Regions from separate parts of the Actinoplanes sp. NPDC049265 genome, predicted to be linked through region 3. Evidence: riboswitches for the same ligand, from Rfam matches in the RefSeq annotation. Region 3 holds a riboswitch; each other region holds the start of a gene.
What was found. A riboswitch is a leader RNA that binds a small molecule or an ion and turns the genes downstream of it on or off. The one in region 3 is predicted to bind cyclic di-AMP.
Positions count from the first base shown of each region.

Region 1: another riboswitch for cyclic di-AMP. It lies ahead of ACGFIO_RS15465 (coiled-coil domain-containing protein); the one in region 3 lies ahead of ACGFIO_RS29365 (C40 family peptidase).
Region 2: another riboswitch for cyclic di-AMP. It lies ahead of ACGFIO_RS32935 (NlpC/P60 family protein); the one in region 3 lies ahead of ACGFIO_RS29365 (C40 family peptidase).

Region 1 covers NZ_JBICSP010000005.1:194,971-205,059, forward strand. The annotation lists gene ACGFIO_RS15450 (ABC transporter permease) at 1-730, shown strand, start outside; gene ACGFIO_RS15455 (ABC transporter ATP-binding protein) at 723-1,502, shown strand; gene ACGFIO_RS15460 (coiled-coil domain-containing protein) at 1,529-2,557, opposite strand; cyclic di-AMP (ydaO/yuaA leader) riboswitch at 2,560-2,707, opposite strand; cyclic di-AMP (ydaO/yuaA leader) riboswitch at 2,968-3,106, shown strand; gene ACGFIO_RS15465 (coiled-coil domain-containing protein) at 3,110-4,147, shown strand; gene ACGFIO_RS15470 (glycoside hydrolase family 65 protein) at 4,199-6,565, opposite strand; gene ACGFIO_RS15475 (HAD family hydrolase) at 6,621-7,361, opposite strand; gene ACGFIO_RS15480 (ATP-binding protein) at 7,441-7,959, opposite strand; gene ACGFIO_RS15485 (hypothetical protein) at 8,006-8,869, opposite strand; gene ACGFIO_RS15490 (hypothetical protein) at 8,981-10,089, opposite strand, start outside.
Region 2 covers NZ_JBICSP010000017.1:99,820-109,908, reverse strand. The annotation lists gene ACGFIO_RS32950 (dTMP kinase) at 1-703, shown strand, start outside; gene ACGFIO_RS32945 (SDR family oxidoreductase) at 760-1,440, opposite strand; gene ACGFIO_RS32940 (RNA polymerase sigma factor RpoD/SigA) at 2,065-3,066, shown strand; gene ACGFIO_RS32935 (NlpC/P60 family protein) at 3,402-4,316, opposite strand; cyclic di-AMP (ydaO/yuaA leader) riboswitch at 4,376-4,498, opposite strand; gene ACGFIO_RS32930 (DUF3817 domain-containing protein) at 4,669-5,013, opposite strand; gene ACGFIO_RS32925 (hypothetical protein) at 5,024-5,416, opposite strand; gene ACGFIO_RS32920 (DUF6158 family protein) at 5,475-5,711, shown strand; gene ACGFIO_RS32915 (hypothetical protein) at 5,951-6,148, shown strand; gene ACGFIO_RS32910 (ANTAR domain-containing protein) at 6,197-7,264, shown strand; gene ACGFIO_RS32905 (MDR family MFS transporter) at 7,567-9,519, opposite strand; gene ACGFIO_RS32900 (MarR family winged helix-turn-helix transcriptional regulator) at 9,516-9,950, opposite strand; gene ACGFIO_RS32895 (class I SAM-dependent methyltransferase) at 10,038-10,089, opposite strand, start outside.
Region 3 covers NZ_JBICSP010000014.1:36,740-46,828, reverse strand. The annotation lists gene leuS (leucine--tRNA ligase) at 1-1,193, shown strand, start outside; gene ACGFIO_RS29385 (maleylpyruvate isomerase N-terminal domain-containing protein) at 1,476-2,099, opposite strand; gene ACGFIO_RS29380 (TVP38/TMEM64 family protein) at 2,739-3,476, opposite strand; gene ACGFIO_RS29375 (type 1 glutamine amidotransferase) at 3,519-4,232, opposite strand; gene ACGFIO_RS29370 (MurT ligase domain-containing protein) at 4,222-5,445, opposite strand; cyclic di-AMP (ydaO/yuaA leader) riboswitch at 5,809-5,990, shown strand; gene ACGFIO_RS29365 (C40 family peptidase) at 5,997-6,800, shown strand; gene mraZ (division/cell wall cluster transcriptional repressor MraZ) at 7,193-7,624, shown strand; gene rsmH (16S rRNA (cytosine(1402)-N(4))-methyltransferase RsmH) at 7,816-8,883, shown strand; partial or broken gene ACGFIO_RS29350 (hypothetical protein) at 8,880-9,428, shown strand; gene ACGFIO_RS29345 (penicillin-binding transpeptidase domain-containing protein) at 9,563-10,089, shown strand, end outside.

The DNA of each region.
Region 1 (10,089 bases), on a different contig from region 3:
GTCGTTCGGCCAGACCAAGCTGGGCACGTTGTGGCAGGTCATGACACCGATCCTGAACGCTGCGGTGTATTACCTGATCTTCGGCGTCCTGCTCAACACCAACGGTCGCGACGTCTCCAACTTCATCGCGTACCTCTGCACCGGTGTTTTCCTCTTCGGATTCACCCAGACGGTCACGCAGGCGGGCATCAGCTCGATCCACGGCAACCTGGGACTGATCCGGGCGCTGCACTTCCCACGGGCCGCGTTGCCCATCTCGATCCTGCTGATCGAGGTGCGCAACATGATGGCCTCGATGACCGTGCTGGTCATCATCGTGCTGCTCACCGGTGAGCCGATCACCGTCGAATGGCTGTTCGTCCCGGTGATCCTCGTGCTGCTGGCCACGTTCAACTGCGGGCTGGCGCTGGCCGGGGCCCGGATCGGCTCCAAGCTGACCGACATCCGCCAGCTGGTCCCGTTCTTCATCCGGGTCTGGATGTACGGCTCGGCCGTGCTCTACCCGGTCCAGCGGTTCACCGACCATCTGCACGGGTGGAAGCTGTGGATCATCGAGGCCAACCCGATGCTCGTCTTCATCGAGCTGATGCGGCACTCGCTGATGGAAGACGTCAAGCTGGCCAGCCCGCTGACCCAGCTCTGGATCGAGGCCCTGGTCTGGGCCGCGGTCATGTTCAGTGTCGGCATCGTCTACTTCTGGCGCGGAGAGAAGGGCTACGGCCGTGGCTGACCCCACCGGGGAGCGCGTTCCCACCGTCATCGTCGACGACGCGCACGTGGTCTACAAGGTGCATGGTTCGCCGGCCTCCGGGACCGGCTCGCCGATCGCCAGCCTCAAGCGGATCGTGACCCGGACCAAGATGGCGAACATCCGCGAGGTGCACGCGATCAAGGGCGTCAGCTTCGTGGCCTACAAGGGCGAGGCGGTCGGGCTGGTCGGCAGCAACGGCTCCGGCAAGTCCACGCTGCTGCGGGCGATCGCCGGGCTGATGCCGGCCGAGCGTGGCGCGGTCTACGCCGCCGGGCAGCCGTCGCTGCTGGGCGTGAACGCGGTCCTGATGAACGACCTGTCCGGCGAGCGCAACGTGCTGCTCGGCTGCCTGGCCATGGGCATGTCCCCGGCCGAGGCCAAGGCCAAGGTCAAGGAGATCGTCGACTTCTCCGGCATCAACGAGCGCGGCGAGTTCAGCACGATGCCGATGCGGACCTACTCCTCCGGTATGGCGGCCCGGCTGCGGTTCTCCATCTCGGCGGCCAAGAAGCACGACGTGCTGCTGATCGACGAGGCGCTGGCCACCGGTGACGCCCGGTTCCGCCGGCGCAGCGAACAGCGCATCCGCGACCTGCGCGCCGACGCCGGCACGGTGTTCCTGGTCTCGCACAGCGAGGGAACCATCAAGGACACCTGCGAGCGCAGCATCTGGCTGGAGTCGGGCGTGATCAGGGCGGACGGCCCGACCGAGGACGTGCTGAAGGAGTACGGCGCCTACATGAGTAAGTAGGCTCCGTACCCCTTCGGGGGCCGGTGTTACTTCACCGACAGGTGCACGTGGTTGGTGTGGTCGCTGGACGGGTCGCCACCCGCGCCGGAATACGACTTCCAGCCACTGCTGGGCAGCCAGATCCGTTTGAACCAGATGACATACAACACACCGAGCGTGCTCGAGTTGTTGATGAAGTAGTTGGCCAGATTGTTGCCGTACGTCCGGCTGCTACCCGAGGCGACGCCGCCGAATCCACCCTTGTCGGCGGCGAAGTCGCACGCCCGGCCCTTCGGATGCTCACCGCTGTTCTGTGTTCGCCAGCAGTGCACGTAGTGGGTGAATCCGGCCTTCTTGGCCTCGTTCATGGCGTGCAGCAGACGCGGCGTGATGCAGCCGCCGCTGGTCGGGTCGTTGACCGTGCAGCCGCCACTGAGGTTGCCGCCGGGGCTGGCCTTGGCGCTCTTGCCGCCGCCGCCCGGCGAGCCGGCGTCCTGACCCTGCCCGGCCGCCTTGAGCGCGGCTTCGGCCTGGCTCTTGCGCTTGGCCATCACGGTCAGCTGCTTCTGCTGGTCGGCGATCTCGGTGTCGATCGAGGTCTTGGCCCGCACCTGCTGGTCCCGGGTGTCTTTGAGGTCCCGCAGCGCGGCATCCTGCTTGATCGCCACGGTCTGCAGGGTCTGCACCCGGTCGAGCATGCCGTTCGCCCCACCGTCGCCGGACGCGTTGATCAGCGCGCCCATCGTCCCGAGACGGCCGGTGCGGTAGCTCTGTGCGGCGATCTTGTCCAGCTCGGCCTGCCTCGGCCCGAGTTGCTGGTCCAGATTTTTGATCACCAGGACCAGCTTGGCCTGCCGCCCCTTCGAGGTGTCGAGGGCCTCCTTAGCCTCGACATAGCCCTTGGACGCGTCCTCGACCTTCTGGATCAGCGACTTGGAGCCGCCTTCGCCGTCGTCGCCGTTGTCGCCCGGCGCGGCGACGGCCGGGCCCGCCATGGTGGTGGCCGCGAGCCCGCCGGCCGCGATCAGGACCGCCAGTCCGGTCGCCAATCGCCTCCGGACAGAGTTCTGCCTCATGCCCATCCTTCCGTCGGCCGCCGGCCGGGTTAGCTGACGGGTTCGGGAGGGAAGCGCTCCCTACCGCGACGGGGGGCCGTCGCGGATTCACCCCATTGCCTGGGGTTTGGGTCCCCGGCTCGCCGGGTGGCGATTAGGCGGCGATCACCGTTTGATAACGCTGACCGACAGGAACGATACCTACGAATCAGATATTCGCCACCTCGCACTCTGCGCCACCATTCCAGCACCATCGGTTATTTCGACTATGGTGAGAATGTAACGACTCACATTGATAGGACGTGACCAGTCAATGTCACGTAAAGTCGTTGTCCGATAACACCTTTTCCGGCTTCGCCACGCTGAAGCGGGGCGTTTCGTCAGGTAAGCTGGCCGCCGGTCACTGCCAGGAGGCACTCCCCCAGGTTGCCGGCAGGACACCACCTAATCGCCCGAAAGGCGAGCCGGGGAACCACGTTCTCTGGGGTGAATCCGCGAGCCATCGCGGTAGGGAGCGCTTCCCTCCCGAACCCGTCAGCTAACTCGGCCGGTGGATACACGGAAGGAACATGCATGACGGCAAGCCCACGCCGGTGGCTGGTCCTCGCCCTGGCACCGCTCGTCGCTGTGACCATGTCGGTTTTCGCACCCGCGTCACCGGCCAGCGCCGAGCCGGGTGACGAAAACAGCACAACCAAGAGTGGATCGGCCGCGCCCGATGAGGGCAAGCAGGACGCCCTGCTCGAGGACGTGCTCGAGTCGACCGGTCGCCGCTACCTGGCCGCCAAGAACGCGATCCAGAAGTCCTCGAAGACCCAGCTCGACCTGGCTGTCCAGGTCAAGCAGGCGGAATCCCGGCGTGATCTGCTGCTCCCGCAGGTCGGCAAGATCGCCGGCCAGCAGTACCGCAACGGTGGCCTGTCGACGGCCAGCTTCCTGCTCGACAGCCCCGGCGCCGGCGGCTTCCTCGACCGGGCGATCTCGCTCGAGGAGCTGAACGCGCTCAACGACAACAAGCTGCGCGAGCTGAACGACGCGATCGACGAGGTCTCCCGGACCAAGGCGCGCCTCGATCAAGAGGTCAAGCAGCAGAAGAACAACGTGCTGCTGATGCAGAAGCAGAAAGAGGCCGCGGACAAGGCGCTGGCCCTGGTCGGCGGCCCGCTGACCGGCGGCTTCGTGGACGCCACGTCCAAGGTCGCCGCGCCCGCCCCGCGTGACAAGAACGGCGATTTCGGGCCGCAGAGCTGCAACGTCGACGACCCGACGACCGGCGGCTGCATCACCGCGCGCACCCTGCACATGTACCAAGAGGTAAAGAAGGCGGGCTTCAACCGCTTCGTCGGCTGCCACCGCGACGGTGGCCCGTTCGAGCATCCCAAGGGCCGGGCCTGCGACTGGTCCCTGGAGAAGTCGGGCTTCCGCAAGCACCACAACAACGACACACTGAAGTACGGCAACGATCTGATGGCGTTCCTGGTCCGCAACGCCGACCGGCTCGGCATCCTCTACGTGATCTGGAACAAACAGATCTGGTTCCCGACCCGCGGCTGGAGCAACTACCACGGCCCCAGCACGCACGAGGACCACGTACACGTGTCAATGCTCTGAGCCTCAGCGAAGAACCCCGCCTCCATCGATCGGAGGCGGGGTTCTTCCGTTCTAGCCGCTCGTCGCCCGGCGCACCGGGGCCCGTCCGGCCGGCTGCTCCGGCGGCGGCCCGGTCGGCGTGGCCGGCGGGATCGGCACGGTCATCGACTTGCCCTGGACGACCTCGAGATCCTTGCCGTGGTGCACCAGCTGCAGCCGGGACGAGCCCTGCCCGTTGCGCAGCGAGTAGGTCACCTCGTCCGCGGTCACGCTCACCCGCAGCCGCAGCCCGCGCCAGAGCAGCGAGAACTCCAGCTTGGTGATCCGGCTGGGCAGGCGCGGCGCGAACGACAGCTGACCGTTGAAGTCACGCATGCCACCGAGGCCGGCCACCAGCGCGATCCACGAACCGGCGAGCGAGGCCACGTGCACGCCGTCCCGCGCGTTCTGGTGCAGGTCGTGCAGGTCCATCAGGGCGGCCTCGCCCAGGTAATCGTGGGCCAGCTCGAGGAAGCCGACCTCGGCCGCCAGCACCGCCTGGACACAGGCCGACAGCGACGAGTCCCGGACCGTACGCGCGTCGTAGTAGGCGAAGTTGCGCGCCTTCTCCTCCGGGGTGAACGCGTCGCCCCGCACGTACATGGCCATCACCAGGTCGGCCTGCTTGACCACCTGCTTGCGGTACAGATCGAAGTACGGGTAGTTCAACAGCAGCGGGTACGCCTCCGGCGGCGTGTTCTCGAAGTCCCACTCCTGCAGCCGGGTGAAGCCCTGCGACTGCTGGTGCACGCCCAGCTCCCGGTCGTACGGGATGTGCACGGCCGCCGCCGCGTCCCGCCAGGACGCCATCTCCTCGTCGTCGACGCCCAGCCGGCGAGCCACCTCGGGGTGGCGCTTGGCCGCCTCGGCCGCCTCGAACATGTTCTGCTGCGCCATCAGGTTGGTGTAGATGTTGTCGTCGACCACGGCCGTGTATTCGTCCGGCCCGGTGACGCCGTCGATGTGGAAGCGCCCATGCCGGTCGTGGTGACCGAGCGACCGCCACAGCCGGGCCGTCTCGACCAGCAGTTCCAGGCCGGCCTCACGCTCGAAGTCGTAGTCGCCGGTGGCCTGCACGTACCGTCGGACCGCGTCGGCGATGTCGGCGCCGATGTGGAAGCCCGCCGTGCCGGCCGGCCAGTACGCCGAACACTCCTGCCCGCGGATCGTCCGCCACGGGAACGCCGCACCCTGCAGGCCCAGCGTCTGCGCCCGCTCCCGGGCCAGATCGAGCGTCGAGTGCCGCCAGCGCAGCACGTCGGCGGCCGCCGCCGGCTGGGTGTAGGTCAGCGCCGGCAGCACGAACGTCTCGGCGTCCCAGAAGGTGTGGCCGTCGTACCCGGGCCCGGTGAGGCCCTTGGACCCGATCGGGCGCTGCTCGGCCCGGGCACCGGCCTGCAGCGTGTGGAACAGCCCGAAGCGGACCGCCTGCTGCACCTCCGGGTCACCCTCGACCTGCACGTCGGAGTGGTCCCAGAACGCGTCCAGGTATTCCCGCTGTGCGTCGACCAGCCCCTCCCAGCCGTCCAGCCGGGCACTGGCCAGCGCGCCGCCGACCTGATCGCGGACGGCGGGCAGCGAGCGGTGGCTGGACCAGCCGTACGCGGCCAGCTTCACCACCCGCAGTTTCTGGCCCGGTTCGAGCTTGCAGGCGACGGTGGTCCGCAGCCAGTCCGGGTGCCCTTCGGTGGTGATGGCGTGCTTGCCCGGCGTCTCGACCAGGTGCTCCATCGCCGCGGCCATCCGCAGGTCGCTGGCCTTGGTCCGGTGCACGAGCAGGCCACCGGTCTTCTGCTCCAGCATCTCCTCGGCCTGCAGCGGGTGGTCGAGCACGGCCGCTACCCGCGGGTCCTTGCTGCTCATCGGCAGCTGCTCGTTGGCCACCAGCTCGGACTGCAGGATGAGCCGGGCGCTCTGCTCCAGCGGCTCGACCTCGTACATGATCGCCACGACGGCGCGCTGGGTGAACGACACCAGCCGGACGGTGCGGACCCGGATCGCCTGGCCGGAGGGCGACACCCACTCGGCCACGCGCTCCAGCGTGCCGGCCCGCATGTCCAGGATGCGCTCGTGGGAGCGCAGGTCGCCGTACCTGACGTCGAACGGCTCGTCGTCGACCAGCAGCCGCATGAGCTTGGCGTTGGTCACGTTGACCATCGTCTGGCCGGACTCCGGGAAACCGTAGCCGGCCTCGGCGTACGGCAGCGGGCGCAGCTCGTAGAACGAGTTCAGGTACGTGCCGGGCAGGCCGTGCGGCTCGCCCTCATCCAAGTTGCCGCGTACCCCGATGTGCCCGTTGGCCAACGCGAAAACCGACTCGGACTGGGCCAGCAGGTTCAGGTCCAGCCGGGTCTCCCGGATGTGCCAAGGATCGACGGGGTACGCCCGTTCACGGATCACGGTGGTGCCTCTCGATGAACTGAGAAAGGAGAAAAGTCTGAGCGAAAGTACGCGTCTACCGCGTCAGGAGTTCGGACAGATCCTGAACCACGATGTCGGCGCCATGCGCCTTGAGAGCCTCGGCCTGGTTCACCCGGTCGACACCGATGGTGATCCCGAAGCCTCCGGCCCGCCCGGCCTCCACGCCGGCCAGCGCGTCCTCGAAGACGGCGCAGTTTTCCCGCGGGACGCCGAGCAGCTCGGCGCCGTAGAGGAAGGTGTCCGGCTTGGGCTTGCCGGGCAGGCCGCGTTCTCGGGCCACCACGCCGTCCACCCGGACCTCGAGGTATTCCGAGATGCCGGCCGCTGCGAGGACGTCCTTGCAGTTGGCGCTGGCCGAGACGACGGCGCGGCGAAGGCCGGCCTCCTGGGCGGCACGCAGGTAGTCCACCGATCCGGGGTAGACCTGCACCTTGCCCTCCCGGATCTTGTCCAGGACCAGGATGTTCTTCTTGTTGCCGATGCCGTTGACGGTCGCCGCGTCGGGACCGTCGTCCGGGCTGCCCTCGGGCAGGTTGATGCCACGCGAGGCCAGGAAGGTGCGAACTCCATCGGCGCGCTGCCGGCCGTCGACGTACTGGTGATAGTCGGCGCCGGAGTCGAACGGCACGAACGGCTCGTCGTGCTTCTCGTACCAGTCCTCGAGGAACAGGTCGAACGTCTGTTTCCACGCTGCGTTGTGGACCAGGGCGGTATTGGTGAGCACGCCGTCGAGGTCGAACAGGCAGGCCGTTACGTGAGGAGGAAGACCGAGCACGCGCCCCAATGTAGTCGTCATGCCGTGTGGATACGCCGCAACGGGGCACCCCAGGTTTCCGGCGTGCTGCGCCGAGGTTTCAAACGCCCGACGACGCGCCGTTGACCAGGTCAGACGTGATGTGTGCGGCGGAACAGGCCATTCGCAGGCCGATCGTCGTGCCGATCGGGCCGGTGGCCATGCTCACCTCGTCGCACAGCCGGTGCGCCAGCCAGATGCCCCGGCCGCTGACGTCGAACGTGTCGGGTACCTCGGGCGGGTGCTGGAACCGGGCCGGGATGCCCGGGCCGGAGTCGGTGATCGTGCACCAGATGGATTGTCCGGATCGCGAGACGACTATCCGCCCGCGGCCGCCCGCGTGCAGCACGACATTGGTGATGATCTCGTTGATCGCCAGCACGAAGGCCTGCAACCGGTCGCCGGTGAACCCGGCGTCGACCAGTCGGCCGTGGACGCCGTGCCGGATCACGGTGATGTCATCGGGCCCGAACACCTGGTCATACAGGTCGTCACTGGTCGCGGCCCGCGCGACCGGCTCGCGCGGTGCCACCGGACGCGCTGCGTCCAGTCCCCGGCGTCGCCCACGTGTCTCGTCCACCGACGAGCAGCCTACGCGGGTCCGCTCGCCGGTGGCAGACACGAACTCAGAAGAGATGCGCGATCGTCCGGAAGATCTCCGCGTAGAAATTGCCGTCGAGTTCGCGGTAGAGGCTGAACTTCATGTCCGGGCTGCCGAAGAACGGCCGCAGCGTCCAGGCCAGCTGGGTGCCGACGAAGCCGAAGAGCAGGATCCAGATGTACAGCAGGGTCATGCTGGGCGGAGCGGACGGCTTCGGGGCCATCGGCGGGCGCGCGTACGGGTGGTGCGTACCCGGCGGGAAGGGTTGGGGTCCTTCTTTCTGCGCGGGCGCGGCCGGCGCACCGACCGCGACCAGGGCTGGGACGGCCGGGCTGACCGGGGCCGGGTTCTCCGCGACCGCCGGGCGGGTCTCCGCCGGAACCGCCGGCGACAGCAGCCCGTGCTCGTTCAGCACTCGCATGCCGCCGGTCAGGAACTTCAGCCCGACCAGGGCCGACAGCGCGAGGATGGCCACGTTGAGCAGCTTGAAGAAACCGTAGTCGTTGGCCGTGATCAGGAAGAACAGACTGATCGGGGCGAACGCCAGGGCCAGCATCGCGGTGACCGTCAGCGCGACCATGACCAGCGACAGCGACTGCCGGACGCTGAGCCGCGCCCCGAAGACGAGGTTGAACAGATAGAGCGTGGGCAGACAGATCGCCAAGGTGACCAGGAAGAGCAGCGGCAGCTTCACCGCCGAGGTCAGCGCCATCTGCACACTGTGGAACGAGCCCAGCACCGCGCCATAGACGGCCAGGGCGACCACCGAGCTGACCAGCATCTGGCCGGTCAGCCGGGTCAGGTCACGGTCCTCGACGACTTGCTGCCAGATGCCTTGCCTATCCCGGAGGATGCGTTCGATAACCAGCAATCCCGATGCTTTGGCCACGCCGGTTCACCCCTTACGACAGGTCGCAACGTCATCGTCGATACGGCACCGCACCGACGCGTGCCAGGGAGCATAGACCCAAAGGTCAAGGATTTGTAACAACGACGAACGTCAGTGTCCGGAGCGGATCACTTCGGGAGCGGTCAGCAGCCATGCGGCGGCGGCGCGGGAGCGGGCCGGCAACCGGTCGTCGGCCCGGACCTCGGCCAGCAGCGTGCGGTGCCCGTCGGTGCCCATGCCGTAGGTGACGGCGTACAGGATCTCCTCGCCCAGCCCCAACGGCATCCGCCGCCACGCCTGGAACTGCACCTGCAGGATGCGGCGCCAGATGGCCTCGTCGTACCGGCCGGCACAATGCGGGGTCGCCCAGGCCGCAGCGTGCCGGGCCGCCTCGCTGAAGCCGTTCCCGGTGAGGATCTGAGCGATCAGCACCCGGTGGTCGGTCGACCCCAGGATGGTCAGGGTACGCAGCGCCGGCGCCAGCCCCGCCTCACTGCGCCGCCGCAGGTCGGTCACCAGGTCCTCGACCAGCGTCCGGGCCACCACCGGGGCGTACGGCGTGCCCGCGATGAACATCGCCGCGTGCATCCGCTCGTCCGGGTTGGCGTTGTGCAGCGCGTCGTCGACCAGCCCGGCCAGGATCGGATCGGTCCCGTGCCCCGGCAGCAGCTCGGCCGAGGCCATGACCGCCGCCCGATGCGGCACCGGCTGGACCCGCGGCACCGGCACACGCTCGGCCTCGGCCCCGCCGTTCATCGTCCGCCCGACCTCGTCGATCAACGGCCGCAGGCTCGCCGACAACGCCGAGTCGTCCAGCAGCCCCGTCATCGACGCGCCGAGCCGGCCCAGCTGATCCGGCGTGAAGTGCCCGACCCGGACCTTGCGCACGCTGGCCAGCAATGCGCCGTACAGTGCCCGCCCGTCGTCGGCGGCCGCGATGGTCCGGCAGATGTGCCGGTTGGCGTCAGGGAGGGCACTCGCGTCGAGCAGCGACAACGGCTCGACCACGACCGGGCTGCTGCGGTCGGCGGCCAGGCTGATGCACGCGTCCACGGCATGCGCCCCCGCGTCCGGATGCTCCAGCAGCCGGGACATCGCCTCCTGACGCAACAGCCAGGCCGTGTCCTCGGCCACCACAAGCTCGTCGAGCAGCCGGTGCGAGACCCGCTCCCACAGGCCCGGCGGGTGCAGCACCAGCCCCGGGCAGGCCTGCACCAGCT
Region 2 (10,089 bases), on a different contig from region 3:
GCTCATCGGGATCGACGGGTCCGGCAAGACGACGCAGGCCCACCGGCTGGCCGAGACGCTGGCGGCCGAGGGGATACGAGCGTCGTACCGGCAGAACGCCGGTGGCCGGCACTTCGTCGGGCGGTTCGCCGCGTGGTTCGGGCGGCCGGACGCCGAGGCGCTGGTCGGCCGCCGGGCGATGCTGGTGATCGAGGCCGTGCTGCGCTGGGGTGCGATCGTCCGCACCCTGCTCTACCAGGCGTTCACCGGCTCGACGGTGGTGATGGACCGGTACGCGTTCTGCCAGTACGCGAGCATGCGGTCGCATCACGCCAAGCCGCGGGCCGAGCGGCGCGCCCGCCTCGCCTACCGCCTGTTCCCACCGCCGGACGTGACGTTCCTGCTGGCCGTCAGCCCCCAGGTCGCGCAGGAGAGAATCGATCGGCGGGGGTACGACCGGGAAGAGCTGTCGTTCCTCGAGGACGCGGACGCGGCGTACCGTTCCCTGCCGGAATTTCCCACCTTCGTGGTGATCGACGCCGACGGCACCGCCGACGAGGTGGCCGCCGCCCTCCGCGCCCACCTCCCGGCCGATGTCCCGGTCTCGTACCGCCACCCTCGGGCGACGGCCCTGCTGGTCACCTCCCGCACCGCCGTCCTGGCCTTCGGTTCCCTGCTGGCCGGCCTGGCCGCCCTCGGCTACCAGCTCCTGGAGGGGTTCTGAGGCCAGTGGCCGGCCAGAGCGGCATCCGCCCCGCGAATGCCGCTCCTGGCTTCCACCTAGGCCTGGCCGTAGACGGGGACGGCGGCGCCGCTGGTCGGCTTGGAGTCGTCGCCGGCCAGAAACAGGATCACCTTGGCGATGTCGGCCGGGTCGACCCACTTGGCCCGGTCGCCGGGCATGCCGTCACGGTTGGCCGGGGTGTCGATGACGCTGGGCAGGACGGTGTTGCAGCGCACGCCCTGGCCCTTGTATTCGACCGCCACCGCGTTGGCGAAGGCCAGCACCGCCGCCTTGGCCGTCACGTAACCGGCCGCGCCCGGGAACGGCGCCACCGCGGCCCGCGAGGACACACAGACCACCGAGCCGCCACCACCGGCCACGAGCACCGGGAGCGCGGCCTGAGTGACCAGATAGGCCGGACGCAGGTTGACCCGGAGCATGGCCTCGAAGTCCTCGACCGCTGTCTCGTGGATCCGGCCACCTCCGGCGTACCCACCGACGAGGTTGACCACCGCCCGGAGAGGAGCCTCACCCTGACCGGCCGCGACGGCGATCGCGGCCTCGACCTGCTCGGGCGACGTGAGATCGGCCACCACCGGCTCGGCCCCGGCGGGCAGCCGCCGCTGCGAGCCGTCCCGCACCGGCGCGACCACCCGCCAGCCCGCCTCCACGAACGTCGAAACCACGGCGGCGCCGAGCCCGCCCGTACCCCCGGTGATCACCGCTGTGCGACTCATGAGGGAACTCAACCAGCCGTCCGCACCGTCACCGCCACCGTTGACCCGACTGAAGGCTGAGTCTCATGTGTTTTCCGTCACGTACCGAGATCGAATTGGTTCGACGGGGCAGTGGTTTACCGAAAGGATGGTCACCCGTACGGAAGTCACCCTTCCGGGCTAGTGAACTGCGGCGCAGCGTGGCGCATTGTGACGGTGGTCCCGTTCCGTCACGGCTTTCCGGCCGGCGTTTGCGTCAAGCCGCGCGGCAACCAGCCGATCCTGCGTCTGAACCCTGCTGGCAACGAAGACGTACAGGGTAGTGACGAGCATCGCAGCGCTGGTCGTGATGCCCGTCGCTGTGGCAGGAGAGGGGCCGATGGTGTGATGAAGCGGGCGAAGGGTATGCGAGAAGCCACGCATCCAACGCCGGGTGCGCCTGGCGAATGACTCCCCGAGGGCGTTCTTCAGTAAGTACGCAACGGGCTCCCAGCCGCCGCACAGACTGCCATGACACTTTCGACTCACCAGCCGCCGGCAATCCGATTTTCACAGCAAGCACCGGAATGACTGCGGGACGCCACCTGTTACATCAGTGGCAGTTCGGCAAGGCACCTTACTGCGGACGTTACGGGGAGGGACCAGATGGACGCAGGTAACGCCCGTAACAGGGTTAGCGAAGGCAATGAGGGGACCGTGGGCAACGTGGAGAAGAACACCGTGATGCGCACCGATGAGGTCGCCGAGGAGCGCGACCTCGTTGGAGTCTATCTGCACGAGATCTCCAGGACGCCGCTGCTCGACGCCGCACGAGAGGTCGAGCTGTCCAAGTCGATCGAGGCGGGCCTGTACGCCGAACACCTCCTCGACGTCAACGAGATCCGCCGTGGCATCAGCCGCGAGGAGCTCGAGCGTCTGGTGACCGAGGGCTCTCGGGCCAAGGATCTGTTCATCCGGGCCAACCTGCGACTGGTTGTGTCGATCGCCCGGCGGTACGTCCGCTCGGGCATGCCGATGCTCGACCTGATCCAGGAGGGCAACACGGGCCTCGTCCGCGCGGTCGAGAAGTTCGACTACGAGCGCGGCTACAAGTTCTCGACGTACGCGACGTGGTGGATCCGCCAGGCCATCAGCCGGGCCATCGCCCAGCAGGAGCGCACCGTGCGCCTGCCCGTGCACCTGGTCGAGGACGTCAACCGGATGCGTAACGTCACCCGCCAGCTCGTCCGCGAGCTCGGCGCCGACCCCGAGCCCGAGCAGATCGCCAAGGCCCTCGGCGTGACCGTCGAGCGGGTCGGCGAGCTCACCCGCTGGGCCCAGGACACGGTCTCGCTCGACACCCCGGTCGGCGACGACGGTGACACCAACCTCGGCGACCTGGTGGCCGACAGCGACGCCCCCTCGCCCGAGGAGATCGTGCTGACCGCGCTGGAGCGGTCGCGGATCGAGGGCCTGCTCAACCACCTCGACGACCGGTCGGCCGGCATCATGCGGGCCCGGTACGGCCTGGAGGACGGCCGTGAGCACTCGCTGACCGAGGTCGCCTCCCGGTTCTCGCTCTCCCGCGAGCGGATCCGTCAGCTCGAGATCCAGGCGCTCGGCCGGCTGCGCGAGCTGGCCCGGGCCGAGGGCCTGCAGGCCGCCTGATCGTTCACCCACCGGCCCGGTTCCCGTCGAGGGAGCCGGGCCTTTCTCAACCCCTTCAGATCAAGACCCATGTCGTAGCTGAGTGGGTGGTGCGGACCGCTGCTCCCGCCGAGGGTCGCTTCGCTCCACGTGCGAGATCTGGTTGCGCCCCAAACACCCGGTGGTAGGGCTACCACCGGGTGTTTGGGGCTGTTCTGTGTGCCGGGCAAATTCAGTGGTAGCTCTGAGCGGTGCGGTGTTCGGGCCTGGCATGCCGCTCAGGGCTGCCACTGGAATTTGGGAACGAAGAAGCCCGGCACCCTGTGCGGGGCCGGGCTTCTCGTCGGTGCTGCTGGTTAGCGGACCCGGCCGTAGCCGGTCGGGGTCATGATGTTCATCGAGCGTTTCTTCACCGGTTCACCGGCATGCGAGGCGTCAATGATCATTCCGCCGCCGACATAGAGGCCGACGTGTCCACCATTGCGATAGAACACGAGGTCGCCGGCTTTCAGCTCGCCCTTGCTGATCCGCGCGGTGGCACCGATCTGGGCGGCCGCGTTGTGCGGCAGCGACTTGCCCGCCGCGCGCCAGGCCGCCGAGGTCAGGCCGGAGCAGTCGTAGCCGTTCGGCCCGTCGGCGCCGTACACGTACATCACGCCGATGGCGTTGTACGCGAAGGCCACCGCCTTGCCCGCGGAGCCGGCGATCTGCGGGATCGTGCCGGTGTACTTGCTGCCCGGCGACGTCGGGGTGCCGTTGGCGGCGGTCCGCATCGCGTACAGCTTCTTGAGATCGGTCTCGATCTTCTTCTTCCGCTTGGTCAGCTCGTTCAGCTGCGCGCTCTGCTTGGTCTGCGCGCCCTTGAGAGCGGCCTGGCGGCTGTCGTAGTTCTGGGTGGTCGCCGTGTAGTTGTCGATCTTGCGCTGACGGTCACGCGTCATCTGGTCGAGCACGCTCACGCGGTCGAGCAGGTCGCCGGGGCCCTCGAGCACGATGTTCATCGTGCCGACGTCACCCTGCTTGTACGACGTGTTGGCGATCTTGCCCATCTCGACCTTGGCCACCTCGAGCGCGGCCTTGGCCGGCCCCAGCGACTTGGTCAGGGTGACCTGGTCGTTCTCGGTCTTGGTGAGATCGATCTTCATGGCGTTGTACGACTCGACAACGTCCTCGAGATCGTCCGACGCCTTGGCGATCTTCTTGTTGATCTCCGTCTTGGACGGTTCCGCGTGCGCGGCCGTCGCGGCGGTACCGGTCAGCGCCAGCGCCATGAGGGCGACGGCGACGACCCGGAACCTCGTGCGGGCGTGTGACAACGCTGAGAGGCCTTTCTTCCGCTTTTGCCGCCTACCGGGTTAGCTGACGGGTTCGGGCGGGAAGAAGGCCCTACCGCTGGTTCGCGGATTCACCCCGGGTGCTCGGTTCCCCGGCTCACGAGTGGCGTCCACGCCGGGCCGGACTGGGGGTGACCACGGCTTGGCCGCCGATCAGACTCGGCAGCGCCGGCTCGGCGCCACCGGAGGGTGTGGCTGCGGACCGAACCAACCGCATTAACTTATCGATGGATCGCAGGAAAGCAAGTTCTGTAAGAGTTACTTAAGCAACTGACTTCGCCGCGTATTTCTATGAATTCAATGCGTGACCCTCGGTGGCGGAATCGGACTTTTCGGAATGAGTGCCGATCCAATTGCGGCTGACCTTTCGCTCCGCCCAGAAGGACAGGAACGGGATCGTCCCGGCCAGCATCACCAGCAGCATCCGGGTCAGCGGCCAGCGCACGCGCCGGCCCAGGTCGAAGGTGGCCAGCACGTAGAGGATGAAGAGGAAGCCGTGGGCCGGGCCGACCGTGGCGACCACGGTGTCGTTGTCGCCCAGATATTTCAGTGGCATGCCCACCAGGACCAGGACGATCAGGACCACGCCGACGATGTAGGCGATGATCCGGTAACGGGTGAGTGCTCCCTGCACGATGCTGTCCTTACCTCTGTGGTCCGGGGTAGTCGCCGGGGCGAGCGCCGGGATGGGCATTCAGCCACGCCAGATAGTCGTTGTACGCCACCAGCTCGGGGTCGTCGTCGCCGGGCTCGGCGGCCGGGCGGGACGGCACCCGGATCGGGCGGCCGACGGTAACAGGCGAATCTGGGAGCTTTTCCGGCTTCCGCTCCGGTTTCGTGGCCAGCTTCACCTCGCGCCACCACAGGAAGACGACGAAGCCGGCGAAGACCGGCCACTGGAACATGTAGCCCCAGCTCAAGGCGTTGCCGTCGGCGGCGCGGGTGTATTGCCACCAGCCCAGCACAAGGAACGCCACCACGAGAACGAGCGCGACCACGTGGCGGAGAATCCACGCCGGGGTCAGCAGCCCTTTCATACCCGCCAGGGTAGACGCGCGGGTTTCAGGTCTGGCCGCGCGGGCAACGCTGAGTGCTATGAGCGATCGGAGCGTGGAGATTTCGGAGGTCGGCATCGACCCGGCCGGGCTCGCTGACGACGACCTGATCCGGGAACTGGCCAGCCTGCATCGGACCCGGCTGGACACCCTGCGATACGGACCCGACGCGGCCCTGGACAACCACCTGCGACGGACGGCCGAACTGGAGACCGAGTACATGGCCCGGCACCCCGGCCGCGAGGTCGACCCGAGCCGGCTGACCCAGAAGCCCTGAGGTTGTGGTCTGGGTCACATTGCCTGCTGGAATCCCGGTAGGCGGCCGACGGTTGTGTACGGATGTCGGTGTGTTCAGTGTCCCCGGGCCTCACCCATTGCCTGCACGGAATACCGTTCGGCTGGAGCCGTGTTGAGCCACTCGCCGCGAGGCGACATGCACACCGACACCCATGCGCCGCCCCTGGGGTTCCCGGGGGCGGCGCATTACGTATCCGGCCTGTGGGTATTTGGACCTTCATGAACGATCCTCGTACCGAAGAACGCGCCGCCGACCTGCTGCCGGAAGAGCGCGCCGCGGGCAGCGCCGACCCCCAGGCCCAGGCCGAGGCCATCCTGGCCGACTCCGACGAGCGCGAGTACGCCCCGGAACCCATCGAAAACCGCACCTCGGGAGAGACGGTCGGACCATCCGAAAGGCCCGAAGGCACCCGGTAGAGGCACAAAACTTTCGTGTCCGCCTCCGAACGTGGGAGGATCCGACGCGTGCCCGCACCCCGACGGAGCGCTGAGCGCGCCGGTCAGCGGTCCACGCCGCCGGCGGCCGCTGCCTCCGCCCCTAACCAGACACGTCGCACGGCCCGTCCCCGCCACCCGGGACAGGGCGCCGGTGCCCCGAACGCGGGCCCGGTCCACCACACCGAGACGGATCACGTCATCCCAGCCCATCCGAACGCCCCAGCCGTCGGCGCCGCGCTGCCCGCTCCCCGGGACGCGGCCGACCTGACCGTGGTCGTACCCGCACAGGAAATCGTCCTTCCGTCCGCACCCGAAGTCGTACCGGCCCCCGAGCTCCTGCTCCCGGCCGCGCCCGACGTCGTCATCCCCTCCGAGGTGGTCCGGCCGGGCGGACCCGGGGCGCTGGCCGTGCCCGACACCGGTGCGGTCGAGGTGGCCGGGCTGCTGCACGAGCTGTCGGCGCGGCTGCTGTCGGCCGACAACGTGGCCGAGGCACTGGACCGGCTGGCCGTGTTCACCGCCGGGGCGGTGCCCGGAGCGGTCCGCTGCTCGGTCGCGCTGATCACCGAGGGGCAGGGGACAAGCCTCACCGCCTCGGGCAGTGACGGCCGCGGGGTCGACGACTGCCAGTTCGAGACCGGCGAGGGGCCCGGGCTGGAGGCCGCGCGTACCCGAGCCTTGGTCTTGACCCAGGATCTGCCCAACGACCCGCGCTGGCCGGCCCTGGCCGACTGCGCCCGCGACGAGGACGTGCACGCGGTGGCGGCCATCCCGCTGGACGTGCAGCGGACGTCGGTCGGGGCGCTGAGCCTCTACATCCGGCGGCCGCAGGGCATCGTGCCGGACATGCTGCTCACCGCCATGGCCATCGTCAACCAGGCCGAACTCCTGCTGGGCGAGATCGCCCGCCGCGACGCCCTGAGCGAGGGCGCGACGGTCGACCGGGCCATCGGCGTGATCATCGCGCAGCGGGGGTGCGGTGTCCGTGAGGCGTACGACGTTCTTCAGGAGACGGCCCAGCGCCTAGGGATGGATCGGCAGGCGGTGGCCGAGCGCCTGATCGCCGCGGCCGCCCGCGCTCGCGACCCGCGCTGATCGCCTCGGGGGCCGACCTCGAAGGCGTCGCTTTTTTCGTGCGAGGGCGCGGAGGCGGCGTGCCGCTTGGGTCGCGCGAAGGATAGCGGAGACGGCCGTGCGGCTCGGGACGCGGAAACGCGTGCGGCTTGGGTCGCGCGAAGGACGCGGAAACGCGTGCGGCTTGGGTCTCGCGGAGGATAGCGGAGACGGCCGTGCGGCTTGGGTAGCGCGAAGGGCGCGGAGAAGACTCCGCGCCCTTCGTCGTCGGGCGGTGCGTGCGGCCTCTGAACGAAACTGTTTCGTTTCGCTGAGGGCGGCCGTCAGTGCTTTTCGGCGCTGACCGGCTCACCTTCGCCGCCGGTCGAGGGCGCGGCGCCGTTGCCGTTCTGGGCGGCGTGCGTGGGCACGTGATGCGTGTCCGGCGCGCGATCGGCGGACTCGTGGGCGCCGCCACTCGACGCCGGGCCACCTTCCGCCGTGCTGGTGGCCGGGCCGCCAACGACCGCGCCGGTGGCTGAGCCGCTATCGGCGGTGCTGGTGGCGCTGCCGACGACCGCGCCGGTGGCTGGGCCGCCGTTGGCCGTGCTGATGGCTGGGCCGCCGTCGGCCGTGCTAGTCGCCGCCGCGGCTTCGGCTGCCTCGGCGTCGGCCCGTTGCTGCTGGGCCGAGCGCTGGGCGAGCGGGATCTCCGGCAGGAAGAACACCACGACCAAGCCGATGATCATGACGGCCAGGGCCATCAGGAACACGATCTGGATGCCGTCGGAGAAGCCGACCTTGAAGGGGTGGGCGATGACCTCCGGCAGCCGGCTGAGGAACGAGGTGTCCTCGAGCGCGCCGCCGCCCTGCGCCTGCTGCAGGGTCTGTGCCGCCTGCGGGTTGGAGGCGAGTGTCTGCTGGAACTCGGGCGTGCTCTGAGCCGTACGGAAAGCGTCGCTGATCTTGCCTGGCAGCACGTTGAACAGCACCGACAGGAAGACCGCGGTGCCCAGCGTGCCACCCATCGAGCGGAAGAACGCCACCGAGCTGGTCGCGACGCCGATCTCGCGCGGGCTCACCGCGTTCTGCACGGCGGTGATCATCGGCTGCATGTTGCCGCCCAGGCCGAGGCCCATCAGCACCATGATCAGCATGGTCTTCCAGAGCGGGGTGTCGGCGCCGATCGTGGCGAACAGGGCCAGCGACGCGGCCATCAGGATGCTGCCGACGATCGGGAAGATCCGATACCGGCCGGTTCGGGCGATGAGCTGGCCGGACAGGATCGAGCCGGACATGATGCCGACCACGAACGGGATCATCTGCAGGCCGGCCGCGGTGGCGGTCGAGCCCTTGACGATCTGCAGGTACAGCGGGACGGTCATCAGGCCGCCGAACATGGCCATGCCGAGGATGGTGCTGGAGATCGAGGAGACCGCGACCGTACGGTTGCCGAACATCCGCAGCGGCAGCAGCGCCTCCTCCTTGTAGGCCCGTTCGGCCAGCACGAACGCGACCAGGCCGACCGCGCCGATCACGTAGCAGAGGATCGCCCGGCCGGAGTCCCAGCCCCAGGTGCGGCCCTGCTCGGCCACGGTCAGCAGCGGCACCAGGCCGACGATCAGGGCGAGCGCGCCGGGCCAGTCGATGCGGTGGCTGACCCGGGTGTGTGGCAGGTGCAGGACCCGGGCCACGACGATCATGGCGGCGATGCCGATCGGGACGTTCAGGTAGAACACCCAGCGCCAGCCGTCGATCCAGAGCAGCTTGTCGGCGCCGGCGAAGAAGCCGCCCAGGATCGGGCCGATGACGCTGGCGGTGCCGAAGACGGCCAGGAAGAGGCCCTGGTATTTGGCGCGTTCGCGGGGCGGGACGATGTCGCCGATGATCGCCAGCGCGAGGGACATCAGGCCACCGGCGCCGATGCCCTGCACGGCGCGCGAGCCGGCCAGCCAGTACATGCTCTCGGACAGGCCGCAGAGCATCGAACCGACGATGAAGATGCCGATCGCGAAGAGGAAGAACGGCCGCCGCCCGTAGATGTCGGAGAGCTTGCCGTACAGCGGGGTCGAGATCGTCGAGGTGATCAGGAACGCCGTGGTGGCCCAAGCTTGCAGGTCGAAGCCGTTGAGGTCGTCGGCGATGGTCCGCGTGGCGGTGGCCATGATCGTCTGATCCAGGGCGGCCAGGAACATGCCCATCATCAGCCCGGCCAGGATGGTCAGGATCTGGCGGTGGGTGAATTCGGCCGACCGGGCGGCGGGTCCGCTCGCCGGCGCGGTGCTGGTGTTACTCACGCGATCTCCCGTGATGTCGCGGCCGAGTCACTGCGCAGGAGCGTCTCGACTGAGTTGTTGAATTCGGCGAACAGGCCGGTGAACAGGTCGGCCTGCTCGGGCGGCCAGTCCTGCAGGACACGTCCGACGAGCGCCTTGCGGGCCTCGCTCAGTCGCGTGCACGCGGCCAGGCCGGCCTCGGTGACCGCCAGCCGGGAGGCCCGGCCGTCGGAGGGGTCGGCCTCGCGTCGGGCGAGCCCGGCCTTGACCAGCTGTGCCGCCTGCCGGCTGACCGTTGAAGGGTCGGCCTGCTTGGCCTCGGCGAGGTCGGTGACCCGCATCGGGCCGTGGTGACACAGCGGGAACAGCAGCATCAGGGCGGAGAACTCAGCGCCGAGGTCCCCGACGTTGAGCATGCCCTTGACGCGGGCACCCAGTCGGGCGAATCGCACAAGTTCTCCAGCGAGGCGGTTGGCCGCGCTCTGATCCTGCTCTATCACGTGCTGCTGTCCCTGTAGGTCGGCGTAGTTGCGTGCAGCCTACAAGTTGTTGGTTGATGAAAGCATTGTGTTCCGCATCTCCCAGATGACC
Region 3 (10,089 bases):
TCTCCCCGCGTACCTTCGACCCGGACGACGCCGACACCGAGCCCGAGACCCCGCTGTCGCGCAAGAAAGACTGGGTCGAGGTCGAACTGGACCTGGGCGACGGGCCGCGGATGTACACCCGCGAGACCAACACCATGCCGCAGTGGGCCGGCTCGTGCTGGTACGAGCTGCGCTACACCGACCCGCACAACCAGAAGGTGCTGGCCGACCCCGAGAACGAGGCCTACTGGATGGGCCCGCAGCAGCCCGGCGACTGCGGCGGCGTCGATCTGTACGTCGGCGGGGTCGAGCACGCCGTGCTGCACCTGCTGTACGCCCGCTTCTGGCACAAGGTGCTGTACGACCTGGGTCACGTGTCGTCGTTCGAGCCGTTCCGCAAGCTGTTCAACCAGGGCTACATCCAGGCGTACGCCTACCAGGACGCCCGGGGCTTCTATGTGCCCGCCGAGGAGGTCGTCGAGCGCGACGGCAAATACTTCTACGGCGAGCAGGAGGTCACCCGCAGCTACGGCAAGATGGGCAAGTCGCTGAAGAACGTCGTTACGCCCGACGAGATGTGCGACGCCTACGGTGCCGACACCTTCCGGGTGTACGAGATGGCGATGGGCCCGCTGGACGTCTCCCGGCCGTGGGAGACCAGGGCGGTGGTCGGTTCCCAGCGCTTCCTGCAGCGAGTGTGGCGCCTGGTCATCGACGAGGAGACCGGCGCCGTCCGCGTGACCGACACCGAGCTGGACCCGAAGCTGCGCAAACACCTGCACCGCACCATCGCCGGGGTCCGCGAGGACATGGACGAGCTGCGGTTCAACACGGCCATCGCCAAGCTGATCGAGCTGACCAACGCGCTGACCCCGCAGGCCGTGTCCACCCGGGAGGCGGTCGAGCCGCTGACTCTGATGCTGGCGCCGTTCGCCCCGCACATGGCTGAGGAGCTGTGGGGCAAGCTGGGCCACCAGGGCACGCTGACCTACGCCGACTTCCCGGCGGCCGACCCGGCCCAGCTGGTGGCCGAGTCGATCACCTATCCGGTGCAGATCAACGGCAAGGTCCGGGGCCGGGTCGAGGTGCAGCCGGACGCGTCCGAGGATTCGGTACGCGAGGCCGCCCTGGCCACCGTGGCCGAAGCGCTGGCCGGTCGCGCCCCCAAGAAGGTCATCGTCGTCAAGGGCCGCCTGGTCAGCGTCGTCGTCTGACCTGCTCCACGCGGTTCGCCGGCGGCCCCGCACCCGGGTCCGCCACCCGCGGGTTCGCAGGCCGCATCGCGCTCGAGCCCGTCGGCTGGTTCGTGCGCGGGTTGGCTGGCTGTTTCGCGCGCGGGTTGGCAGGCTGTTTCGCGCGCGGGTTCGCCGGTCGGTTCGTGCGCGGGTTCGCCGGTCGGTTCGTCCGCCGGTCGGCCGTGCTGGGGGCCGTCTTCGGAGTGGTTGGCAAATCGGGCATCCGTGACACGGATGCCCGATTTGCCAACCACTGGCTCGTCAGCTGATCACCGAATAGCGGTCGGGGAGCGCGGTGCGTCCGGTCAGGGCCCGCAGCAGCAGCGGGCCGTCGCCGACCGCCACGGCCACGAACGTCGCCTGGGTCACCGCCTCGGCCATCGCGTCCAGACCGGGAGCGAAGTCCCGGCCGGCCGCGTCGGCCACGTCCTGACCGTGCACCACCAGCTCGAACGTGCGGGTCGGCAGCCAGTCGCGGACCCGCATGCCACCGGCCGCCGTGCTCACCACGTCGTTGTCCTTGGTCCCGGCCAGCGCCTGCGTGGCCCGGCCGATCAGCTGGTTGACCACACTCGCCGGATCGTCCCCCAGCGCCTGGCCGGCCTCACGGGCGGCCCGCCCCGACTCGGCGTGCGCCTTGGCCACCACGTCGACCGGCGTGACCCGGGCGAACGCCCAGTACGCCTCGGTCGACGGCACCTCGACCGCGTCGGCCGGGGTGGCCAGGACCTCGGGGACGTCGCGCAACTCGGTGGTGACGTGCCCGACCAGGTCGCGCAGGCTCCACTCGCCCAGGGCGGCCGCGTCCCACCGGTCGGCCGGGACCCGGGTGATCAGATCGGCGAAGGAGACGGCGGCGGCGCGGTAGGCGTGACGGAAGTTCATCCGCCCACCCTGTCAGAAGAGCACCAGCCCGAAGGACCCCGTCAGTGGTAGTCCAGAGCGGTATTTCGGGCCCGGATACCGCCCAGACCTACCCCGCTCGGGCCCCTTTGCTCTGAGCACAAATATGCATCACCCCGGCCCGATGCGTATTTGTGCTCAGAGCAAAGGGCGAGGCGCGGTGTGGCGGTGAGGACGCGGCGGGTGGGGCGTGGCGTGGTGGAGGCGTGGTGCGGGGGCGCGGCGTGGTGCGGGGGCGCGGCGTGGCGCGCGGGCGCGGCGTGGCGCGGGGGCGTGGCGTGGTGCGGGGGCGTGGCGTGGTGCGGGGGCGCCGCGAATTAGATGGTGGGCGGTGGGCGCGGCGGGTTAGGCGGTGGGCGCGGGAGCGGGGCGCGGGGGCGCGGCGCGGGGGCCCGGCGGGTTAGGCGGCGGGGCGATGGGCGCGGCGCGCGGCGCGGTGGGGCGTGGCGGGTCAAGCGGAGGGCGCGGGGGCGTGGCGGGTTAGGCGGTGGGGCGCGGCGGGTTAGGCGGTGGGGCGGTGGGCGCGGCGCGCGGCGCGGTGGGGCGTGGCGGGTCAAGCGCTGGGCGCGGGGGCCCGGCGGGTCAAGCGGAGGGCGCGGCGTGGCGCGGAGGCGCGGTGGGTCAGGCGGTGGCGGTGGAGGCGAGGGCGGCGTCGCGGCGGGCGGCTCGGCGCCAGCGGACGACGATGGTGGTGGTCAGGGCGAAACCGATCAGGGCGGGGGCCAGGGAGAGCGGGTTCAGCGAACCGGGGGCGGTCACGGCGGCGCCGATCACCGCGTACGACACCGCGGACGGGATCGACGCCAAGGTGGTGCCGAGGAGGTAGCGCTTGCGGCAGACGCTGGTCGTGCCGTAGGCGTACCCGATCAGGCCGAACGGCGCCAGCGGGAGGAAACGGACCAGGAGCACCGCGGCCAGCCCGCGGCGGTTGAGCCAGCCGTCCAGGCGCTTCATCCGGCCGTCGGCCTTGGCGCCCAGGGCGCCCCGCCCGGCCCAGCGCCCGGCGTAGTAGGTGGCGGCGGCGGCGATCACCGCGGCGGCCAGGGCGGCCGCCGCACCGGTGGCCGCGCCGAGCAGAGCGCCGCAGGCCAGCGTGATGGCGGTGCGGGGGACGAGCACCGAGAGGAGCAGCCCGCCGACCACGGCGACCCCGACGGCGGCGGCGGGGCCGAGCGCGGCGACCGAGTCGGCGATGTCGCGCAGCGGCAGCACGGCGGCGGCCACAGCCAGCCCGGCGACGACCAGCCCGAGGATGCCGAACCGGACCAGGCGACGCCGCCAGGTCAGCTTGGGCTCCGGGGCTGCAACCTGAGGGTCCGCGGGGGTGATGGCCTGCGGGGCGATCAGGGTGTCAGTCATAAAGGCTTACCGCTCCTGGTGTCGTCGGGCTGTTTGGGCTGGTCAGACGCTTGCTGCGGCGAGTCGTTCGGCTCTGAGCGCGTCGGCCCAGGTGTCGTCGACGGGGGCAAGACTATCCGCGCCGGTCGCCCAACGCAGTAGCAGGTCGGCTATCGCTGGGTTGCGGGCGAGCGCGGGGCCGTGGCTGTAGGTGCCGAGGATCTTGCCGTGCCAGGCCCCCTCGGTCTGGCCGTCGTTGCCGATGCCGGCGGACACTCGAGCCAGGGGCGAAACGCCCGGCCCCAGGTGGGTACGCCCGCCGTGGTTCTCAAAACCGGTCAGCGGAGGCAGCCCGAGCCGCGGGTCCATCTCGCCCTGGAGCTCGCCGACGGCTCGGGTCTCGCCCCGGTCGGAGTCGAGGTCGAGCAGGCCGAGGCCGGCGTACTTGGCCCCCTTGGCGAAGAAGGAGTGCCCGAACAGTTGATAACCGGCACAGATCGCCAGCACGGCCGACCCCTGGGCGACCGCCCGGTGCACGCCGCCGTCGGCGATCAGCCGCTGGGCGGCCAGCGCCTGCGGGCCGTCCTCGCCGCCGCCGATCAGGTAGATGTCGGCGGTGGAGGGCATCGGCTGGTCGGAGCGGACCTCGTAGGTCTCGGCCGGGATGCCGCGCATCCGTGCCCGGTGGGCCAGGATCAGCATGTTGCCGCGGTCGCCGTAGGTGGACAGCAGGTCCGGGTAGATCCAGACGATCCGCAGGACGCTCTCAGTTGACACGGTCAAGCTCCGCTCGGATGTCCTGGAACGCGGTGTAGTTCGCGATCACTTCGAGCCGTCCGGGTGGGGATGCCTGGATCGCCTCGTCGAAGGTAGTTACGTGGCGGAAGGGCACACCGTTCACCGTGAGGCGGACGGCCAGGTCGTAGGCACGGTCGCCGGTGATCAGCACGGGCCGGCCGTCGCGCAGGGGCGAGAAGTCGACGTCGTAGAGCCAGGAGGTGTCCAGGCCGTCGGGGTCGCGGGCGTTGATGGAGAGCAGGGTCGGCGCTTGCTCGGCCATGTCGAACGCCTCGAGCCAGCTGGCCGGGTTCTTGGCCAGCAGCAGGCGGATGTTGCGGCCGTCCCGGTCGACCTGCGCGTACCGCCCGGCCACGGAGCTGACCGTGGCCAGCCGGGGCACGGCTTCGAGCGCGCGTACGCCGAACTCGGCCGCGGTGGCCAGGGCGGCGGCCGCGTTGCCGAGGTTGACCCGGCCGGGCAGCTGCAGCTTGATCAGGTGCCAGTCGCCGTTGGGGTCGGTGACGCCCTCGTCCTCGACGACCCACTGGGCCCGCGGGCGGCGCAGCGGGCAGCCGACGCACCACCACTCGCCCTCGCGGCGTTCGATCGAGGAGCCGCACTCGGGGCAGACCCAGGAGTCGTCGTGCCAGCGCTGGCCGGCGCTGAACCAGACGACGTGCGGGCTGGCCGTCGCCGCCCAGACCACCATCGGGTCGTCGGCGTTGGCGATCACCCGGATGTCCTGGTGGTCAGCCAGGGCGGTGCGCCAGAGCTGGGCCATCATCGACACCTCCTTGGCCCGGTCGAGCTGGTCGCGGCTGAGGTTGAGCAGCGCGACCGCGCGCGGGGTGGTCTCGTCGATCACCCGGGCCAGGTAGTGCTCGTCCACCTCGAGGACCGCGAACGGCGTGGTGCCGGCCTTGGCCAGCGCCGAGGTGTGCCCGGTGGGCATGTTGGCGCCGAACGAGTTGGTGGCCACCGGGCCGAGCACGCCGAGCGCGGCGGCGGTGAGCCGGGTGGTGGTGGTCTTGCCGTTGGTGCCCGAGACCAGCGCGATGGCACGCCCGGAGGCAAGGTTTTTCAGCAGGTCAGGGTCGATCTTGAGACCGATCCAGCCGCCGATGACCGAGCCGTCGCCGCGGCCCGCGGCCCGTGAGAGCGCCGCGGCCGTCCGCGAGACGGAGCTCGCCACTTTCGCGCGTAGAGGCATCTTCCCGTCCGTCACGGTGGCGACAGTACCCGAACCGGACAGACGGTCGATGGGTGCGGCGGCGGGACGGAAGTAGCGGACATTCCGCCCTTCAAGATCATTGCAAAGTTTGTTAATTGTGTGGCGAGACTCACCCGTTACCTTCGACGTTCTGTAGCCGTGGCATCGCGTACCGCATCGGCATTTGTTTTGAGGGGTGCCCAAACCGGACAACGGGCGGAATGCCAATCACGCTGAGTGACTGGTCACCGTCTGCAACCGTACGGAAATTCGGTTATCAAGGTCTGGCCGCGAGCAACCGCTCACGGCTCGTGGAGATGCGGGTCAACGCCGAGCCCTGCCCCGACCGGTCCCACGACCCGAGAACGATGACCACCACACAAGGCAACGAGGGGCAGGGACGGGGGACCCATTTCCGGTCCTCTCACGGCTCCGCCATTACCGGCGGTGACCTGAGGACCTTGGGGTGAAGCCGCGCGAGCGGCCGGGCACACCTTCCCGCCCGAACCCGACAGCTAACCTCGCAGGCGTGCCGGAGGGATCTCTCTACCGTGCACGGAAACACCTCGAGTCGGCGCCGCAAGTTCGGCACCGGCGGCATCGCCCTGTCCCTGGGTCTCTGCCTCTGCGCCGGTCAGCTCGTGGCCGCGCAGCCGGCCGTCGCCGCGACCACCTCGGTGGTCACCGCCGCTCAGGCGGCGCGGCCGAAGGCGAAGGTAGCCCAGTCGGCCAGCGCGAAATCGGTGAAGTGGGGCTCGGCCGTCAAGATCACCGCCAAGGTGACCAACTCGGCCACCGGTAAGAAGGTCACCACCGGCCGGGTACGCCTCCAGGCATACTCCGGCGGCAAGTGGAGGACCTGGACGACCAAGTCCCTCGGCAAGTCCGGCGCCTACGCCTTCTCCTTCAAGCCCACGGGTCTCGGCAGGTACCGCACTGTCTTCCTGGGCAGCTCGGGAGTCGGCGCGGGCACCAGCGGAACCTCGCTCGTCAAGGTCACCAACAGTGGTGCGAAGGTTCTGGCTGAGGCCGCGAGGCACAGGGGCGCGCTGTACCTCTACGGTGCGGCCGGTCCGAAGCGCTTCGACTGCTCCGGCTTCACGATGTACATCTACCGCAAGACCACCGGGCGCAAGCTGCCGCACAAGGCCAACTCGCAGCAGAAGTACGGCCGTGCGATCCGCAAGGGCAGCAAGCAGGTCGGTGACCTGATCATCTATCGCTCCGGCTCCTACGGCTACCACGCGGCGGTCTACGCGGGTAACGGGCGGATCTGGGACTCGCCGCACTCCGGTGCCCGGGTCTCCAAGCGCAAGATGTTCGGTGGCAACTACGTGGTGCGCCGCCTGGTCTGATCCAGTGGCCCTAGTAAGTAAGGCGTAACCACTTTCGCACCGGCGGGGTGCGACCCGGGGTTCCTGGGTCGCACCCCGCCGGCGTTCGTCTGTCCTCCCTTTTCCTCCCCGATCGTCTTCCGCCGCGCTCAAACCTGCGAATCGGGCAGCTTTTCATGCCCGCCTGGGCGTCATGTCGGAAAGCGGACGCCATGATCGCCGCTCCGCCCTCCACTGGCACTCCACCGCGTCTACCAGCGCTTTCGTCTGCGAATGGGCCTCATGGACGGCACGATTCCGGTTGCGGGTGGAGGGAAGTGGAGTAGAGTGGAGCGCAGTGGCAGGGGGGACCTGCCGGCCCGATTCGACTCGGCGGACCGCGAACCGCCGGCAGGGCGTTGGGGGGTTGGCCGATGTTTCTCGGCACGCACACCCCACGCCTGGACGAGAAGGGCCGGCTGATTCTTCCGGCGAAGTTCCGGGACGAGCTGGCGGGAGGTGTCGTGATCACCAAGGGGCAGGAACGTTGCCTGTACGTGTTCCCGATGCCGGAGTTTCAGCGCATCGCTGGGCAGCTTCGCGAGCAGCCGGTGACGCACAAGGCCGCCCGGGCCTACAGCCGGGTGTTCTTCGCCAGCGCGCACGACGAGGTTCCCGACAAGCAGGGCCGGGTCACCATCCCGGCGCACCTGCGGGAGTACGCCGCACTCGACCGTGAACTGGTGGTCATCGGGGCGAGCACGCGGGTGGAGATCTGGGACAAGCAGTCCTGGGAGCAGTACCTCTCGGCGAGCGAGGACGACTTCGCCGACATCGAGGAGGGGGTGCTGCCCGGAGGACTGTGACGGCGTGACACGGACGGGCCTCGAGAAGACGTCGCTGCCGCCCGTAACGCGAGATCTCCAGCCGCTTGAGTTCCTGGCGCCTCTTCCCCGGTGCCAGGCGCGACGCCCGCCGGCAGCGGGCACGAGCGGATGGGGATCTGGCGGTACGGATTCGACGTCGGTCGGACCGGGTGACGCAGGAAGCCTGGCGACTGGGGGTCGACGTGGGGGAGCAACGTGGCACGCATGTGCCGGTGCTGCTCGAGCGCTGTCTCGAGCTGCTCGCTCCCGCGCTGGCCCGGCCGGACGCCGTGCACGTCGACTTCACGCTGGGCCTCGGCGGTCACGCCGAGGCGGTGCTCGAGCGCTACCCGGACGTGGTCCTGATCGGACTCGACCGGGACCCGGAGGCGCTGGAACACAGCCGGCGGCGATTGGTGCGGTTCGCGGACCGTACGCACCTGGTGCACGCCGTCTACGACGAGCTGCCGGCGGTGCTGGCCGATCTGGGTCATGGGGCGATCCAGAGTGGCCTGTTCGATCTGGGTGTGTCGTCGCTGCAACTGGACGAGCCCGACCGGGGGTTCGCCTACGCGCAGGACGCGCCCCTGGACATGCGGATGGACCAGTCGCGGGGGATCACGGCCGAGGAGGTCGTGAACGGCTACCAGCCGGGCGATCTGGTCCGGGTGCTGCGAACGTACGGCGAGGAGAAGTTCGCCTCGCGGATCGTCTCGGCCGTCGTCCGGGAGCGGGAGCGGGGACGGATCACGTCCACGACCCGGCTCGCGGACCTGATCAAGGACGCGATCCCGGCCGCCGCGCGACGAACGGGTGGAAATCCCGCGAAAAGAACGTTTCAGGCACTACGCATTGAGGTAAATGGCGAACTGGCCGCGGTCGAGTCCGCGGTGCCCACGGCTCTCGACTCGCTGGCCCCTTATGGGCGCCTTGTGGTGATGAGCTACCAATCGTTGGAAGACAGGATCGTCAAGCGCGCCATCGCCGCGAGGGCGCGCAGCACCGGGCCGATCGATCTGCCGGTCGAGCTGCCCGGTACCGGTCCGACCGTGCGGCTTCTGACGAAGGGGTCGGAGCCGCCGAGCGCGGAGGAAGTGGCGGCGAACCCGCGAGCGGCTTCGGTGAAGCTGCGGGCGGTCGAGCGCGTCGAACAGAACCAGGCACCGGTGACCGGCCGCGAACGGCTCCGGATGCCCGCACCACACGGGGGAAGAGGGCGGCGACGCCCGGGGGAACGCACGGAGGGGGAGGGGTCATGAGCGAGCGCACGTACGCTTCGCGGTCGGGGGGCCGGACCGCGGACCAGACCAGCACGACGAGTACGCCCGGCGCGCGCCGGCACCCGGCCAAGGTGACCCGGACGGCTCAGCCGGTCCGCACCGAGGGCACGGCCGCGCTGCGGCTGGACCAGGCGCCGGCCGAACGGTCGCGGGTCAAAGCCGACAGCCCGGCGCCGCGGCTGCGGGTCGCGCCGCCGGCGGCCATCCGGGCGCCGCGGGCGCCGTTCATCGCGCTGGTCATCGTCGTGGTGGTCGCCGGGGTGCTGGGCATCCTGCTGATCAACACCAAGACCATGGAGAACTCGTTCGAGCTGAGCCGGCTCGAGGACGAGCAGTCGAACCTGGACAAACGGCAGCAGCAGCTGGAGAACCAGCTGGCCGCCTACGAGAGCGCGGGCAACCTGGACGCGGCGGCCAAGCGGGCCGGTCTGGTCAAGGGCGAGCCGGCCTACATCCGGCTGCCCGACGGGCAGATCATCGGCGTCGCCGTGCCGGGTCAGGGCAAGCCGGCGGTGACCGCGCAGGACGAGGCGGACAAGCCGGCCGGTGGGACCAACGCCGGCGATCCGGCCGGGGGGACCAGCCCGGGCGGCCCGGCCGGTGGCAACGCCGCGGGTGACACCGCGGCCGGCGCGCCGGGCACCGGGCGGTAACCGCCATGCCGCCGAGAAACGACGAGCCACCGCGCCGGGGTCAGCAGCCCCGGCGCGGTGCGTCGCGTGACGTACCGGCCGGCGACGAGGAGGGCCGGCGCGGCTTCGGCGGCATCGGCGAGGCCCGGGCCTACACCCCGCGCGGACGGACGGTGGCCGAACGCGACCAGCGGACCCGGTCGCCGCGGGCCGGTCGCAACACCGACCCCTTCCGGCCGGCGCTGCAACTGCTCGAGGGGGGCAAGCCGCGCGAGCGCCGGGCGGCCCCACCCCAGGAGACCCGGGACGAGACACCGGCCAAGGCGGCGCCCCGGAAGCGGGCCACGGCGGGCGCCGGGCGTACGCGTACCGAAGCCACCGGTCGTGCCGCCCGGGAGCGCAAGGTCGCCGTCCCACCCGCACCCCGGCGGACCGCGGGCGGACGGCCGGCCAAGGCCGCGCCGCCTCCGCCACCGCGCCGCCCGGCCAATCGGCGTCCGCTCCCGGTCGTGCCGGCCGAACCGCCCCGGCTGGCCAACAGCACCCGGCGGCT